DNA from 3 places in the Burkholderia cepacia ATCC 25416 genome. Region 1 is predicted to be linked to each of the others. Evidence: predicted binding sites of a transcription regulator. Region 1 holds the regulator's gene; each other region holds the start of a gene.
What was found. Region 1 encodes FliA, which starts transcription of late flagellar genes. Its sites were predicted from a motif close to CTAAAGTTTNNNNNNNNNNNGCCGNTA; they were not measured.

Region 1 (5,726 bases):
CGACCTGCGGCTTGATGTTTTCCCACTGGTACTGGCGGGTCGACGCGACGTCGATTTCCGAGTCGAAGTGGCCGATGTTGCAGACGATCGCGTTGTGGCGCATCGCCTTCATGTGATCGTGGTTGATCACGTGGTAGTTGCCGGTGGCCGTCACGAAGATGTCGGCCTTGTCGGCCGCGTATTCCATCGTCACGACGCGGTAGCCTTCCATCGCCGCCTGCAGCGCGCAGATCGGATCGATTTCGGTGACCCACACGGTCGCGCCCAGGCCGCGCAGCGACTGCGCGCAGCCCTTGCCCACGTCGCCGTAGCCCGCGACGACCGCGACCTTGCCCGCGATCATCACGTCGGTCGCGCGCTTGATGCCGTCGACCAGCGATTCACGGCAGCCGTACAGGTTGTCGAACTTCGACTTCGTGACCGAGTCGTTCACGTTGAACGCCGGGAACGGCAGGCGGCCGTCCTTTTCCATCTGGTACAGGCGGTGCACGCCGGTCGTGGTTTCTTCGGTCACGCCCTTGATGTGCGCGAGGCGCGTCGAGTACCAGGTCGGGTCCGCGTCGAGGTGCTTCGCGATCGACTTGTACAGCGCGACTTCTTCCTCGTTGGTCGGCTTCGCGATCACCGAACGATCCTTCTCGGCCTTCGCGCCGAGGATCAGCAGCAGCGTTGCGTCGCCGCCGTCGTCCAGGATCATGTTCGCGAATTCGCCGTTCGGCCATTCGAAGATGCGGTGCGAGAACTCCCAGTATTCGTCGAGCGATTCGCCCTTGAACGCGAACACCGGCGTGCCGGCTTCGACGATCGCGGCAGCCGCGTGGTCCTGCGTCGAGAAGATGTTGCACGACGCCCAGCGGACGTCGGCGCCGAGCGCCTTCAGCGTCTCGATCAGCACGCCGGTCTGGATCGTCATATGCAGCGAACCCGCGATGCGCGCGCCCTTCAGCGGCTGCTGCGCCTTGTATTCGTCGCGGATCTGCACGAGGCCCGGCATTTCGGTCTCGGCGATGTTCAGTTCCTTGCGGCCCCAGCCGGCCAGCGCCATGTCGGCGACGACGAAATCGTTGGAAGCCTTGGAATCGATAATGGCGTTCATCACGCCCTCCTTTCTAAAAAGTTTCTAGATTGGTGACGTGAGCGCCGTTCAGGAAGCGGGGCCGGTGCGACGGTCGCGATACGCGCGCCGCACGGCTGCTTGGTGAAGCTTTCCGAGCCTGGCGGACGCAGAGGTCCGTCGCAACGCTCCTCGGAAAACGGAGGGGATTGTAGCAAATCGGCGCGCGGAATGCGCACACGGATGCAGATGCCGAACGCGCGGCGTCGACGCGCGCGGCCGTCAGGAACGGTAAAGGGTCAGGATTCCGCGCCGACCCACGCCTGTTCGCGCAGCCGCGCGCGCAGGCGCGCGACGGCCTGGCTGTGCAGCTGGCATACGCGCGATTCGCTCACTTCGAGCACCGCGCCGATCTCGCGCAGATTCAGACCCCGTTCGTAGTACAGCGACATCAGCAGCTTCTCGCGCTCCGGCAGCCGCTCGATCGCCTCGACGAGCGCTTCGCGCAGGTGCTCGTCGAGCAGTGCCGACAGCGGGTCCGCGTGGTCGACGCGGTAGCGGTCGAGGAACGGCTCGTCGTCGGCCGCGCGGTCGAAATCCTCGTAGTAGATCAGCTGGCTGCCGTGCAGGTCCTGCAGCATCCCCTGGTACTCGTCGAGCGGCATGTTCAGGTGCTGCGCGATCTCGGTCTCGCTCGCCGAGCGGCCGAGATGCTGCTCGACCTGGTGCACCGCGTGCTCGACCTCGCGCGACGTCTTGCGCAGGCTGCGCGGCAGCCAGTCGTTGCTGCGCAGCTCGTCGAGCATCGCGCCGCGGATGCGCTGCGTCGCGTAGGTCTCGAACTGCGCGCCCTGGTCCTCCTTGTAGCGGCCGGCCGCGTCCATCAGGCCGATCATGCCGGCCTGGATCAGGTCGTCGAGGTCGACGCTCGCCGGCATCTTCGCGACGAGCTGCAGTCCGAGGCGGCGCACGAGCGGCGCATATTGCGCGAGCACGTCGGCCTGGGACATCTTTCCTTGAGCGTTGTACATCATGGCTCTCTCCTTCCGGTGGCACTCACGCGGCGTGTGCCGCGCCCGCCTCATACGACGGCTTGCCGCCCGCGTGCACGGCGCGGCCCGCACCCGAACGCGGGCGCATCGGCCAGTACAGCAGGTCGGCGGCAATCTGCCGGTAGTCGCGCGCGGCGGCCGACGACGGGAACGCGTCGACCGCGGCGCGCGTCAGCTCCCGCGCATGCTCGACGAGCGGATCGGCGCTCACGCAGCCCGCGTCGGCGATCGACACCGTCAGGTAGCGGCTCGCGACGCCCGCGAGGTTGTCGAACGCGACCTTCGCATCCGCGTGGCTGCCGACGTGATTGGTCAGCACGCGGAACTGCGCGAACGCATGCGCGAAATGCAGCCGCTTCATGCACGCGTATGCCTCGGTGATCGCCTGCGCCGCGACCCGCGTCACGACCAGCACGTCGTGCGCTTCGCGGGCGAGCGCCGAGAACGAACCGTCGGCGCCGAGCTGCGCGTCGACGAGGACGATGTCGGCCGGCCCGTCGATGAAATCGCTGAGCTGCGCGTCGGTGTAGCCGGCGCGCGCGAGCCGCGCGGCGGCGCACAGGCCGAAGCCGGCCGCGACCCGCGTGCGTTCGCCGTCACGCAGCCACGCGCCCGCGAGCGTCGCGCTGGCCGAATGCACGTCGGCGCGCTCGTCGACGACGAGCACGTCCTTGCCGAGCGACGCGAGCGCCGCCGCGAGATTCACGACGGTGGACGTGCAGCCGACACCCGCCGGCCCGCCCGTCACCGCGACGATGCGCGACGCGCGCCCGGCCAGCAGGCGCCGCAGCCCTTCGGCCTGGTCGATGATTTGTTTATCCAAATCGCACCTCGTGCAGCTCGGCGGTGGAACGTGCGGTCAGTGCGGAAAGCAGCGTCGGCATGTCCTCGTCTTGCGGCACGAAGGGCGAGCCGTCGCGCGGCACACAGAACGCGCTCTTCAGCAGGAATCGGGTCGATGCGACGTACAGGTTCTCCGGCACCTTCTGGCCGGTCGACACGTAGTGGATCGGCAGCTTGTAGCGGATCACCGTGTCGAGCACGCCGCCGAGGTGGGTCGCCTCGTCGAGCTTCGTGAGGATGCAGCCGGCCAGGTCGGGATGCTCGCCCGCGCTGCGGTACGCCTGCACGACTTCGTTGAGCGTGTCGCCATGGCTCGTCGCGTTGAGCAGCAGCAGGCGCTGCACCGGCGCGTTCGCGCCGTGCAGCATCGCGATCTGGTCGGATACCGCGCGGTCGCGCTGGCTCATGCCGATCGTGTCGATCAGCACGATGTGCTTGTTGCGCAGCTCGGACAGCGCGAGCGCGAGATCGCCCGCATCCTTCACCGCGTGCACGGGCACGCCGAGGATCTTGCCGAAGATGCGCAGCTGTTCGTGGCCGCCGATCCGGTAGCTGTCGGTGGTCAGCAGCGCGACCTTGCTCGCGCCGAAGCGCATCACGCAGCGCGCGGCCAGCTTCGCGGTGGTGGTGGTCTTGCCGACGCCCGTCGGCCCCATCAGCGCGAACACGCCGCCGCGCTCCATCAGCGCGTCCTCGCTGTCGAGCACCGGCAGGTTCGCCGCGAGCACCGACTGCGCCCATTCGGCCGCCTGCTCGAAGCTCTGCGCGCCGTCGCCGGACGGCATGTTGTCGACCAGCATCCGCACGAGCTGCGCGGAGAAACCGGCCGAGAACAGGTGCTTCGTCAGCGCGCCATGCACGGCGCTGCGACGCTGGCGGTCGTGCCACATCAGGCTGTCGAACTGCTCTTCCATCATCCCGCGCAGCTCGCCGAGCTCCTGCATCACCGTGTCGTTGACGATGCGCTCGATGCGCGACTTCACCGCATCGGCCACCGCGGCGGCGGCGTCGGCGGACAGGCGCGTGCGCTCGGCCGCCTTCGCGGCCTGCGCAGCGCCCGGGTCCGGCGCGCGGGTCGCGGCTGCCGGCATCCGGCGTTCGGCGTCGCGCACGATGTCGCGCGCCCAGCCGGGCGGCGTCGCGCTCGCGGCGGCCTGCGGGGCCGGCGGGCTCGGCTGCGGCGCGGCGGGCGCCGCCTGCGTGCGCGCCATCAGCGCATCGCGCTGCTGGGTCAGGCGCTTCGCGTGCTCGACCAGCCACGGTGCGGGTTCGGAAGTCGCGGCCGGCGCACCGGTGACCGACGCACCGGCGGCGGTGGCGCCGGCCAGCGGGTCCGCGTCGAGCGTCGAGGCTTGCGCGGCCGCGTCATCCGAGCCCGAGTCCGCGTCCGCCTCGGCGCTTGCGCCGAACACCGACGAGAACACGTCCGGCAACCCGCCTTCGCCTGCCGCATACGGATTGACGGCCGGGCGGGCGAGCGCCGCGCCCGGGCGCGACACGATGCCCGGCACCGCGGCGGCGGGCACCGATTCCGGCACGCGCGGCGCGGCCATGCGTGCGCGCGCCGCGGCCGGCGGCGCCACGGCGGCCAGGTCCGAATCGGCGAGGGCGACGATTTCCACGCTGCCGTCATCGAGCGTGCGGTTCGACAGCACGACCGCGTCGGCGCCGAGCGCCTCGCGCACGAGACGAAGTGCGTCGCGGCTCGTTGCGCCGGTGAATTTGCGAATGTTCAAGCGGAACCCCCGATGACGTTAACGACTTTGATCGTGCGTGTGTCCGGCACTTCGGCGTACGACAGCACTTTCAATTGCGGCAGGCTGCGGCGCAGGAAACGCGCGAGCATCGCGCGCAGCGCGTGCTGCACGAGCAGCACGGGCGGCAGCCCGAGATTCTGTTGACGCAGCATCGCCTGCTGCGTGCCGGTCAGAAGGTTGTGCGCGAGGCCGGGTTCGAGGCCCGGGTTCGCGCCGGTGGCGAGCGCCTGCGACAGCACGCGTTCGAGATTTGCGTCGAGGCCCATCACCTGCATCTCGCCCGCGCCCGGATACCACTGCTGCGTGATCGCGCGGCCGAGCGCGAGCCGCACCGCGGCCGTGATCTCGAACGCGTCGCCGCGGCCCGCGTGTTCGGACACGGCCTCGAGGATCGTGCGCATGTCGCGGATCGGCACGCCTTCCTCGAGCAGGTTCTGCAGCACCTTCTGCAGCGTCGTCAGCGAGATCGTCTTCGGCACGAGGTCCTCGACGAGCGACGGCGCGTCCTTGCCGGTGCGCTCGACGAGCGCCTGCACTTCCTGGCGGCCGAGCAGCTCGGCCGCGTGCTGGACGACCAGATGGTTCAGGTGCGTCGCGACGACCGTGCTCGCGTCGACCACCGTGTAGCCGTACACCTGCGCCTGTTCGCGCATCGCGACGTCGATCCACACGGGCGGCAGCCCGAACGCGGGATCCTGCGTGACGGCGCCCGGCAGCGCGGCCGTCACCTGGCCGGGGTTGATCGCGAGCCACTGGCCCGGGAACACTTCGCCGACGCCGATCTCGACGCCCTTCAGCGCGATCCGGTACGCGTTCGGCCGCAGCTCGAGGTTGTCGCGGATATGGATCACGGGCGGCAGGAAGCCGATTTCCTGCGCGAATTTCTTGCGGATGCTCTTGATGCGCTTGAGCAGTTCGCCGTCGCTGTTCTTGTCGACGAGCGGGATCAGCCGGTAGCCGACTTCGAGGCCGAGCGGGTCGATCAGCTGCACGTCGTCCCAGGTCGCCTCGTGGCTGTCG
Region 2 (5,726 bases), 390 kb from region 1:
GTCGTCGACCGCGCGGATCGACAATCCTCCCACCCTTAGCCCCGACACCTCGAGCCGCTGCCGCAGCGCGGCCTCGTGCCGCGCGAGGCGGTCGGCGCCCGTCTGGTTCGCGCGCAATCGCGCGACCAGTTGCGTGCCGTTCAGCACCAGCTCCGCGTCGACCGTGCCGAGCGACGGCAACGTCAGCGTCAGGCGCGTGCGCCATGCGATGCCGTCGCCCGGGCCGTCGTCGCCGCGCGGCGAGCGGCTGCCCGGATCGTCCGGCTCGATCGTCCAGTCGAGCCGCGCGCCGGGCCACGCCTCGCCCGTCCAGCGGAACTGGTCGGTCGCGAGCGCGTCGAGCTGCTGCCTGACGAGCGGCACGGTGGCCGGATGCACGGTCGCCAGCGTCTGCGCCTGGGAGTCGGACGACGCGGTGGCCGGTTGCGCGGGCGTCCCGCGCACATCAGGGCGTTCGCCGAGCAGATCGAACGTATCGGGCGGCAGCGACGCGCCGTGCCGCGCGCCCGCCGGCAAGCCTTGCGCAGGATCGCGTGTCGGTGCGCCACCCTGGGCCGGTGTACCCGGCTGCGCCGTCGCCCGCGCGGTCGCGGGCAGCGGCGGCCGCTGCGCGAGCAGTTCGTCTAGCACGTCGGTCGAGTCGTGCTGCGCGGCATCCGGGTCGACCGGCGCGAGCGCGGCCGCAAGGCGCGCCTGCGGCTCGCGCATCAACGCCGCGAGCGGGCGCTGGCCGGCCAGCCACTGCGCCAGATGGGATTCGTAGAAAAGGCCGCTTTCGCTCACGGCCTGCGCGAGCGCTGCGCGCAGCGCCGCGACCGGCAGGGCTGCGGCCGCTTCGTGTGCCGCCGCAGCAGCGGAAGATGCCGCGGCGGAGGCCGGTGTGGAAGACGCAGCCGGATCGGAAGCGGCCGGCGCGCGGGCCGGCAAGGCCGTATCGGTCAGCAGCACGGTGGGATCGGCCAGCAGCGGCACGCGCCCGGCAATGGCCGGCGTCGAGTCGCCACCGGCCCGCGAGATCGCGTCGAGCACGCGCCCGACATCGGACAGTGCGGTCTGGGTAGAGGCCGGCGGCGCGGCAGGCGGACTGCCGGCAGAGGGCGTGGACGCCGTGCCGGTGCCCGGCGTGCCGACCTGCGAGGTCGCGCCGCCGCCGGCGGGCGCCGATACGGTGCCGGTCAGCAGGCTGTCGAGGCGGCTCGCCAGCAGCGCGGCCGCAACGGAGTCGATACCGGTCATGATCGGAGCCTGCTCACCTCAGCCACATCGTTGCGAATCCGGGAACGGCACGCCGGTGCCGCTCGCGGGAACTGCGCGCCTCCCGCAACGGGCTCGTGCGCCCCGTGCCCGCCCCTCCGCCTCCCCGTTTCCCGGGAAACGGGCCCTACCCGCGCGCGCGGTAGAGATCGGTCAATACCTTGGTCGAGCGCCGCGCCTCGAACAGCGCGGACAGCCGCGCGACGTCCGGGCTCGCGAGGTCGCGGATCGCGGCGTCGTCGGCCAGGATGCGGCGGATCAGTTCGAGCTTGCGGCCGAGATCCGATTCGTCGAGCACGACGCCCGGATCGGCTTCCTTCAGCCCGTCGACGAGTGCCATGAATTCGGCCTGCAACCCCGGCAACGCGCTCCAGTCGGCGCTGCGGGCGGCGCCCAGCATCCGGCCCGACACGGCGGCGAGCGCCTCGTAACGTGCGAAGTATTCGGCCTTGCGATTCATCTCGATGCTTCCACTGCCTGTTGCGCGGCCATCCGCGCGACTTCCGGGGCGATCCCCGTCCATGCTTCCTCGAGCGTCGCGAGCAGCCCGTCGACCTCGACCAGCATCGCGTCGCTCGCCTGCGCGTTCGCTTCCAGCAGACGCCGGCCGATATACGCATACAGCGCGTCCAGCCGCTCCGCGATCTCGCCGCCCGCGTCGCGGTTCAGCGACGCCTTCAACCCGCTCTCGACGATCCGGATCGCCTTGCCGATCGCATCGCCGCGCGCGGACACATTGCCCTGCTGCAAATGCATGCGCGCCAGCGCAACCGCCTGCCGCGCGCCCTGGTACAGCATCGCGATCAAACGGTGCGGGGAGGCGCCCATCACCCCCGTCTCGACGCCGACACGCGCGTATGCACTGGCTCCAGCGTGTCCTGGGGAAAACATGCGCTTCTCCTTGTTATGCCTTGGCTATACGGGAACCGCCGCCGTGCATCGCACGACGCGGCCTTCACCGGAGTTATCGGAAGGGATTTGAAAAGCTTTAGGCAAGCGCCGCCTGCCGCCGGGGCGCCGAAGGCGCCGGCCCGGAGGCCTTCCCTGAACGACTTTCGCCGGATGGCCGCTCACGGGTGCCCGTCTCCGGGTACCCGTCCCCGGGTGCCGCGCGCATCACACCGACATCTGCATGATGTCGTTGTAAGCGCTCACCAGCTTGTTGCGGACCTGGAGCCCGAACTGGAAGCCGATGTTGGCTTTCTGCATGTCGACCATCACGTCGTTCAGCGAGACGTTCGGCGCACCGACCTCGAACGCCTGCGCCTCGCCGAGCGCGTGCTGCTGGTCGCCGCTGATCTTGTCGAGCGACGCCTTCATCGCGCTCGCGAACGTGCCGGCCGTCGCCGCGCCCGAACCGGCCAGCGCTGCCGTCGGGCTCGCGACGCCGCCGGACGCCTGCGCGGCCATCGACTGCATCTGTTGCAACACCGAACCGATTCCGCTGACGTTCGCAGTCATGCTGTCCCCAAAACCGAGAGAAGAGACCCGGCGCACCGGGCGTTTCCGCCGGCGCCGCACCACGCGCACCATGCCGGATCGCGAAAAAGGATAGCAGCGCGCCGCGCGTCAAAGCCGAGAAAGTACGGGGGAAACCCCGCTCTTTTCAGTCGATCGGAACAGGGCCCGGGTCACGATAATCGCATCGTGTCATTGTCCGCCCGCTCGCCCGAGCGAGCTCAGTCGTCCCGCTCCGGAGAAACTCGACGCATGGATTCGCAGGCCAACTCGCTGATCAACCCAGACGCCCGCGCGGGCATCGCCAGCCCGGCGCCCGGCGCCGCCGCGGCCGCCGCGTTGCCGGGCGCGGGTGGCGCAGGCGCGGACTTCGGGCTTGGCGGCTTCGCGGAACGCATTCCCGGCATCTCGCGGATGAAGGGCAACCCGAAGCTGCCGTTCCTGATCGCCGTCGCGTTCGCGGTCGCCGTGATCACCGCGCTCGTGCTGTGGAGCCGCGCGCCCGACTATCGCGTGCTGTACAGCAACCTGTCGGATCGCGACGGCGGCGCGATCATCGCCGCGCTCCAGCAGGCAAACGTTCCCTACAAGTTCGCCGATGCCGGCGGCGCGATCCTCGTGCCGTCGAACCAGGTACATGAAACGCGCCTGAAGCTCGCCGCGATGGGGCTGCCGAAGGGCGGCTCGGTCGGCTTCGAGCTGATGGACAACCAGAAGTTCGGCATCAGCCAGTTCGCCGAGCAGATCAACTACCAGCGCGCGCTCGAAGGCGAGCTGCAGCGCACCATCGAATCGATCAACGCCGTGCGCGGCGCGCGCGTGCATCTCGCGATCCCGAAGCCGTCGGTGTTCGTGCGCGACAAGGAAGCGCCGAGCGCATCGGTGTTCGTCGACCTCTATCCGGGCCGCGTGCTCGACGAGGGCCAGGTGCAGGCGATCACGCGGATGGTGTCGTCCGGCGTGCCCGACATGCCCGCGAAGAACGTGACGATCGTCGACCAGGACGGCAACCTGCTGACCCAGACCGCCTCGGCATCCGGCCTCGACGCGAGCCAGCTCAAGTACGTGCAGCAGGTCGAGCACAACACGCAGAAGCGCATCGACGCGATCCTCGCGCCGATCTTCGGCACGGGCAACGCGCGCTCGCAGGTCAGCGCGGACCTCGATTTCTCGAAGGTCGAGCAGACGTCGGAAAGCTACGGCCCGAACGGCAATCCGCAGCAATCCGCGATCCGCAGCCAGCAGACCAGCAGCGCGACCGAGCTCGCGCAGGGCGGCGCGTCGGGCGTGCCGGGCGCGTTGTCGAACACGCCGCCGCAGCCGGCGTCCGCGCCGATCGTCGCCGGCAACGGCCAGAACGCGCCGCAGACGACGCCCGTGAGCGACCGCAAGGACCAGACGACCAACTACGAGCTCGACAAGACGATCCGTCACCTCGAGCAGCCGATGGGCAGCGTGAAGCGGCTGTCGGTCGCGGTCGTCGTCAACTATCAGCCGGTCGCCGACGCGAAGGGCCACGTGACGATGCAGCCGCTGCCGCCGGCGAAGCTCGCGCAGGTCGAGCAGCTCGTGAAGGACGCGATGGGCTACGACGCGAAGCGCGGCGACTCGGTGAACGTCGTGAACAGCGCGTTCTCGACCGCGAGCGACCCGTACGCCGACCTGCCGTGGTGGCGCCAGCCCGACATGATCGCGATGGCGAAGGAAGCCGCGAAGTGGCTCGGCATCGCGGCGGCTGCGGCGGCGCTCTACTTCATGTTCGTGCGCCCGGCGATGCGCCGCGCGTTCCCGCCGCCCGAGCCGGTCGCGCCGGCGCTCGCCGCGCCGGAAGATCCGGTCGCGCTCGACGGCCTGCCGGCGCCGGAGAAGGCCGAAGAACCCGACGCGCTGCTGCTCGGTTTCGAAAGCGAAAAGAACCGTTACGAACGCAACCTCGACTACGCGCGCTCGATCGCCCGCCAGGATCCGAAGATCGTCGCCACCGTCGTGAAGAACTGGGTGTCCGATGAACGCTGAAGGCTTGACCAAGAGCGCGCTGCTGCTGATGTCGATCGGCGAGGAAGAGGCCGCGCAGGTATTCAAGTTCCTCGCGCCGCGCGAGGTCCAGAAGATCGGCGCCGCGATGGCCGCGCTGAAGAACGTCACGCGCGAGCAGGTCGAGGACGTGCTGCAGGAATTCGCGAAGGAAGCGGAGCAGCACACCGCGCTGTCGCTCGATTCGAGCGACTACATCCGCTCGGTGCTGACCAAGGCGCTCGGCGAGGACAAGGCCGGCGTGCTGATCGACCGCATCCTGCAAGGCAGCGACACGAGCGGCATCGAGGGCCTGAAGTGGATGGACTCGGGCGCGGTGGCCGAACTGATCAAGAACGAGCATCCGCAGATCATCGCGACGATCCTCGTGCACCTCGACCGCGACCAGGCATCCGAGATCGCGTCGTGCTTCACCGAACGCCTGCGTAACGACGTGATGCTGCGGATCGCGACGCTCGACGGCATCCAGCCGGCCGCGCTGCGCGAACTCGACGACGTGCTGACGGGCCTGCTGTCCGGCAGCGACAACCTGAAGCGCAGCCCGATGGGCGGCATCCGCACCGCGGCCGAGATCCTGAACTTCATGACGAGCGTGCATGAGGAAGGCGTGCTCGAAAGCGTGCGCCAGTACGACGCGGATCTCGCGCAGAAGATCGTCGACCAGATGTTCGTGTTCGAGAACCTGCTCGACCTCGAGGACCGCGCGATCCAGATGGTGCTCAAGGAAGTCGAGTCGGAAACGCTGATCATCGCGCTGAAGGGCGCGCCGCCCGCGCTGCGCCAGAAGTTCCTCGCGAACATGTCGCAGCGCGCGGCCGAACTGCTCGCCGAGGATCTCGACGCGCGCGGCCCGGTACGCGTGTCCGAAGTCGAGACGCAGCAGCGCCGCATCCTGCAGATCGTGCGCAACCTGGCCGAGAGCGGCGCGATCGCGATCGGCGGCAAGGCGGAAGACGCGTATGTCTGATTCGGCGAGCGAT
Region 3 (5,726 bases), on a different replicon from region 1:
CATCATTGCGCAGAAATGGTCGTTCGTGCCGGCGCTGCTGACCGCCGCGGCGATCGCGTTCGCGGGTGCGATCGCCTATCTGCTGCTGGTGCGCAAGCCGATTCCCGAGCAGGCCGCGAACGCCGCGCCCGGGCCGTTGCCCGCGTGAGCCTACCCCCCGCATTCACTGAAGCAAGGAGAAACAGATGCAACAGCAGCAAGCGAACGTGACCATCGAAGGGATCGTCCCGGTGATGCTGACGCCGTTCGACGATGCCGGCGCGATCGACTACGCAGGGCTCGAGCGGCTGATCGAGTGGTATCTCGCGCACGGCGCGGATGCGTTGTTCGCGGTCGCGCAATCGAGCGAGATGCAGTTCCTGAGTCTGGCCGAACGCGCGGAGCTCGCGCGCTTCGTGGTCGAGCGGGTGGCCGGGCGCGTGCCCGTCGTCGCGTCCGGGCACATCAGCGACGATCTCGACGCGCAGGCCGCGGAGCTGTGCGCGGCGGCCGAATCGGGCGCGCAGGGCGTCGTGCTCGTGACCAACCGCCTCGATCCGCAGCGCCAGGGCAGTGCCGCGTTGCTCGACCACCTTCACCGGCTGCTTGCGCGATTGCCGTCGGACCTGCCGCTCGGGCTGTACGAATGTCCGGCGCCTTACCGGCGGCTGCTGTCGGATGACGAACTGCGCGCGTGCATCGACACGGGCCGGTTCGTGATGCTCAAGGACGTGAGCTGCGACCTGGAAACGGTGAAGCGGCGGGTCGCGCTCGCCGAGGGCTCGCCGCTGAAGATCCTCAACGCGAATGCCGCGATTGCGCGGGATGCGATGAAGGCGGGTTCCGCCGGCTTCAACGGCGTGTTCACCAACTTTCATCCGGATCTGTACCGGTGGTTGCGCACGCAAGGGGATGCGCATCCCGAACTGGCCGACGAGCTTTCGACGTTCCTGGTCGTCTCGGCGGTGTCGGAGGCACTCGGGTACCCGGCGCTCGCGAAGCTCTATCACCAGCGGATCGGCACCTTCGCGTCGATCCGCTGCCGTGCGATCGACTACGACGTGCGTGAACGATTCTGGGCACTCGATGCGGTGCTCGACAAGATCGTGGCCGGCACCGAGCATTTCCGTCGTCGGATCGCTGCGCAATAGGGCGCGTGGTGTGCCGTCCGTGTTCTGCGGTGCGCGACGGCATCGCGTGCCGTGCAGGCGGATGCTCGCGCGTGGGGGCGTCGGGAGGCGCACGGTGGCTGCAAGCACGGCCGGTTTGTCGCGATGCGTTGCGTTGTGTACGCGTCGCGACAAGCGGTGTTGGTGGCGTATCCGCGATCGCCGATGATGTGAACCCGGCGCGTGCTCGGCCCCAACGTATGGCCCGGCGAATCCATCGGGCGTTTCTATGCTGTCGAGGGCGGCAAGGGTACCTGTCGCGGCGGGGCCGCTGCATTCGTTGACGGTCAGGGTTGCCCGTCGTCATGAATGACGATGGGCTGTCGACACGGCGCCGACGCGCGGTCCCACCTTCATCCATTCCATCGCACTATCCCGTCGGCGAGCCGTGAGCTGTGAGCCGCGAGCGCCGAGCCTCAAGCCTCAAGCCTCAAGCCTCAAGCCTCAAGCGCCGGTGCCGGTGCCGGTGCCGGTGCCGGTGCCGGTGCCGAGCCGAGCCGAGCCGAGCCGAGCCGAGCCGAGCCGCGTCGAGCCGCGTCGAGCCAAGCCAAGCCAAGCCAATCCCCAACCGCGGCGTCGCCGCTCGTCCGTCCGACGCGTTGCGCCCCACGATCTGCCGCCGCCGGCTGACCGGTGCATGTTCACGTCGGGCGACAAAAGCACACAAATCTGATCATCCCCCCTCATCGTTTCTTGTAACGATTCGTAATATTGCGCCGCCGAGCGCTTTTCCCGACGAACCGTTGAATCCGCATCCGTTTCCCATGCAACACGTCACGACGACAAGCCAGCCACCGATCCTGGCGGCACCGGTAGATCCCATGCTGCATGCCGTGATCGATGAGGTCGTCCACCGGAGCGTGTCGGAAGCGACGACGCGCAGCGGCTACATGCGATGTGCCGACTACGCGATCGTCGGCGCGCAGGTGCTGACGCTGCTGACCGGCAAGCCGTACCGGCCGTTCGCGGGTGGGGAGGTGCTGGATTTCGGCGGCGGCAACCTGTATGCGCTGTGCACGACGCGCGAGCGGCGCCGCACCGCGCGGCACCTGTCGCAGCTCGCGAGGTATCACTGCTGGATCGAGGCGCGTCATGACGATATCGGCGGCCGTGCGCGCAAGGAAATCGTCGATTTCACGCTGCGCCACGACGAGACCGTGGCGAGCCATCTGGGGATGCCGTACGCACGCGCGTACCAGGCGTATTTCTGGGGCTGGGACGACGAGCACGCGGTACCGGCCGAACTGCACGGTCATCCGGTCTTCGCGAAACAGGGCCCCGTGTGGCGCTGGGCGGAGCGTGAATGCACGTCGCTGCTGCGCGCATACGAGCGCGAACGGCCAGGCTATTTCGGGCGTCAGGTGTCGCGTGCGATCGATTTGTTTGCCGATCGCGTCGAAGGTCTCGGCTGACGGCACGGCCTGCCGCGATGGAGCGAACCGCGGAAGGGCGCCCGGCGCATGCTTGCGCACCGCCGGCGTCTGCGTGATGTGTCCAGGCGGGACGCCGTGCGCGGCGGCGCGAGCCGGTCGATCCATTGACCGGCCGCCGCCGCCGCGATCATCCGGCGGCCCGGGCGCGCATCACTTGTTCGCCAGCGTGCCGCTGCTGTTGGCGCCGCCGAACAGCCGCGTCAGGTATTGCGTGTTCGAGTTCATCTTGGCCATCAGCGTATTGAGCGCCGTGAACTGCGCCTGATACTGCTTGGTCAATTGCGCGGCGTAGTCGGCCAGATCCGTCTGCTGCTGCGTGACGCGCTTCAGGTTGGCACTCAGCGCGTTCGTGCGCACTTCGATCATCCCGCCTTTCTTCGTGAAGGGCGCGATCTGGTCGGTCAGTTGCTTGCCCATCCCGTTCGTCGAGTTGAACAGGCGCGCGACCCCTGACGGGTTGTTGGACAGCGCACTGTCGAGCTTCGCGCTGTCGGCCTTCAGCGTGCCGTCCTTCTCGAGCGAGATGCCGATCGCCATCAGGTTCGTGTGTCCGTTGCCGTTCTCGTTCGCGACACCGCGCGCGACGATCGACGCGAGCGAGTTGCGGATCGTGTTCAGCGTCGAATCGCCGATCAGCGCACCCTGCGAGCTCGCCCCTTCCGTGTAGCTCGACAGCGCGCCCATCGTCTTGACGACGGTGTTGTACAGGTTCACGAAGTTCGTGATCGTGGCCGCCTGCGACTTCGTATCGGTGCTGACCGTCAGCGTCTGCGTGTCGGTCGCGCTGACCGCGGCCGCCGACAGGTTCAGCGTGACGCCGCTCAGCACGCCCGACACCGTGTTGCTCGCGCTGGTCGACGCGATGCCGTTGAGCGTGAACTTCGCGTCCTGCGCGACGGCGCTTTGCCGCCACGCGGCCGCGCTGTTCGCCGATTCGATCTTCGACGCGCCGCCCGTCGTGTCGGCAGTCGACGTGACGCCGAGGTTCGACAGCCCGTTGTCGTTGGCCACGTTGCCGACCGCGACGCTGATCGCGTTCGCCGAGCCCGTCTTCGTCGACGCGAGCACGAGGTGCGCGCCGTCGGTGCCGTTGATCACGGTCGCGCTGATCCCCGGGTTGTTCGCCGCGGAGTTGATCGCGGCCGCGATGCCCGACAGCGTGTTGTTCGTACCGGTGACGTCGACCTTGAACGACTGGCTGCCGAGCGACAGCGTCAGCGTGCCGGTGCCGAGCGCCTTGCTCCCGTCGAAGCCCGACGAAGCCAGCGCCTGCGCGGTCGCGGTCTGCGTGACGCCGATCGTGTAGGTGCCGGCCACCGCGCCCGCGCCCGCCGTCGCGGTCAGGCCCTTGCCGCTCGCGACCGCGGTGAACGTCGACTGCAGCCCGCCATTCGACAGCGAGGCGAGGCCCGCCTCGAGCGCACCCAGTGCGGACGACAGCGCGCCGAATGCGGAAATCTGCGTCGTGCCGGTGGTCTGCGACGCGGCGAGCGCGGCGGCCCGGCCGGCGGTTTTCGCGTTCACCAGCGTCTTGACGAGCGTGCCGACGTCCATCGACGGATTACCGGTCGAGCCGTTGATGATCGATTGCGCCGCCTGTTGCAACAGGCTGTTCGTGTTCGCGCCGCTGGTCACGGGCGTGTTCGTTGCCATGGGTGGTCTCCGGTTGAATAACGATCCCGTGACGAGCGGCTGCCGGGTCGGCCTGCGGCGCTTCGAAGGCAGGGCGCGTCCGGCGCGACGCGTTCCCGGGGTTCACGGGAGTGTCGGGAAAACGTAAGGACGTGCGCTATCGTATATTTAAATCGGTATTACTTGGTAATTTTTTGTAATGCATGTTGAGAAAAATGCAGACGGGAACGGGGTGTTTGAGTGAGGGCTAAAGGTCTGCGATTTTTTGCCGTAAACACACCGTTTTGGCTGTATTTATTCAAGCATTTTTCACGGTGTTGAAAACTGGCAAAGGGCGAGAAGGATTGGTCAAGGTTTTGCGCTGATTCTGCTAAACATCGGATCGATCGACGGTGTGTGGAAAGGGTGTTTCCCAGTCGATGACGGGCTGAAATCCTTGTCTGACGGACGACATGCGTCACCGGCGATTCCAGTCCGCCTGCCCGCGAAACGTTTTCGTATTGCCGATGTTCGTTTCCGGGCCATGAGATTTTTTCTGAAACAGAATGCCCGGTAGATTGCAATGCGGGTCGAGTTGCGGGAATCAAGTCGGCCTTTGTGAATCGATATTGAACCCGCCGTTTAATGACAAGTTCGATATGCGCGGTTGTGACCGATTTGTGTCAATTGAAGCCGAAAATATCGATTGAATCAGGTGGCCTGAAAGAAGCGTGGCGTTTCCGTGTTCCGGAAACATGCGGCGGGTTGATTTGCACTGCCTGCCGACCTTTGCCTGTCGGCGCTTTTGTCGTCGATTGTCCACTTTAATGAGACAGCGAATCCTTCTTTGACGGATTGATGATTCGTGACGAGACAGTAGACTGCACCCGTGCTTCGCCAGAACCGATCGGAAGCGCGCCGGGAACGGCGCAACCCGACGGATTCTTCGGCGGCGGGCGCTCCGGCCTGCTGTCCGATCGTGCGAGGAGTGATTCGGCGCCTCCCGGCACCGGATGCATCAAACCGTCAATTCAAGGGTGATATTGCTATGCGTTACGTTTCGCTGGAGTCGAAGAAGGACGAGCTGCTGCTGGCGGCTCGCGTGCTGTTGATGATCCTGTTCGTGCTGTTCGGCTGGCAGAAGCTGAACGGCTTCTCGGGCACCGTCGCGTACATGGCGTCGACGGGGAACCCAGCGCCCGAACTGGCCGCGGTGATCGCGGTGGCGGTCGAGCTGGTCGGCGGCCTGCTGATCGCGGCCGGCTTCTATACGCGGCCGCTCGCACTGGTGTTCGCCGCCTATACGCTCGCGACCGCGCTGATCGGCCATCGCTACTGGGCGCTGCAGGGGATGGAGCAATACATGGCGATGATCAACTTCTACAAGAACGTGAGCATCATCGGCGGGCTGCTGTTGCTCGCACTGACCGGGCCGGGGCGGTATTCGCTCGACCGGAAGTAAGGCGGGGCGGCGGTTCCGTTCGGCTCGGAGCCCGGTGCACGAAAGTGCGCCGGGTTTTGTTTTTGTGGGCGG

Region 2: a site for FliA is predicted at 2,220-2,246, ahead of fliS (flagellar export chaperone FliS). Genes of this name have one in related genera too.
Region 3: a site for FliA is predicted at 4,359-4,385, ahead of fliD (flagellar filament capping protein FliD). Genes of this name have one in related genera too.

The regions. Positions count from the first base shown of each region.
Region 1 covers NZ_CP012981.1:1,092,084-1,097,809, reverse strand. The annotation lists gene ahcY (adenosylhomocysteinase) at 1-1,096, opposite strand, end outside; S-adenosyl-L-homocysteine riboswitch at 1,129-1,254, opposite strand; gene APZ15_RS04920 (RNA polymerase sigma factor FliA) at 1,354-2,088, opposite strand; gene APZ15_RS04915 (nucleotide-binding protein) at 2,111-2,929, opposite strand; gene flhF (flagellar biosynthesis protein FlhF) at 2,922-4,685, opposite strand; gene flhA (flagellar biosynthesis protein FlhA) at 4,682-5,726, opposite strand, start outside.
Region 2 covers NZ_CP012981.1:701,939-707,664, forward strand. The annotation lists gene fliK (flagellar hook-length control protein FliK) at 1-1,236, opposite strand, end outside; gene APZ15_RS03220 (flagellar protein FliT) at 1,382-1,714, opposite strand; gene fliS (flagellar export chaperone FliS) at 1,711-2,145, opposite strand; gene fliE (flagellar hook-basal body complex protein FliE) at 2,371-2,715, opposite strand; gene fliF (flagellar basal-body MS-ring/collar protein FliF) at 2,965-4,728, shown strand; gene fliG (flagellar motor switch protein FliG) at 4,718-5,713, shown strand; gene fliH (flagellar assembly protein FliH) at 5,706-5,726, shown strand, end outside.
Region 3 covers NZ_CP012983.1:283,218-288,943, forward strand. The annotation lists gene APZ15_RS33615 (MFS transporter) at 1-148, shown strand, start outside; gene APZ15_RS33620 (dihydrodipicolinate synthase family protein) at 186-1,130, shown strand; gene APZ15_RS33625 (hypothetical protein) at 1,913-2,560, shown strand; gene fliD (flagellar filament capping protein FliD) at 2,732-4,234, opposite strand; gene APZ15_RS33635 (DoxX family protein) at 5,241-5,654, shown strand.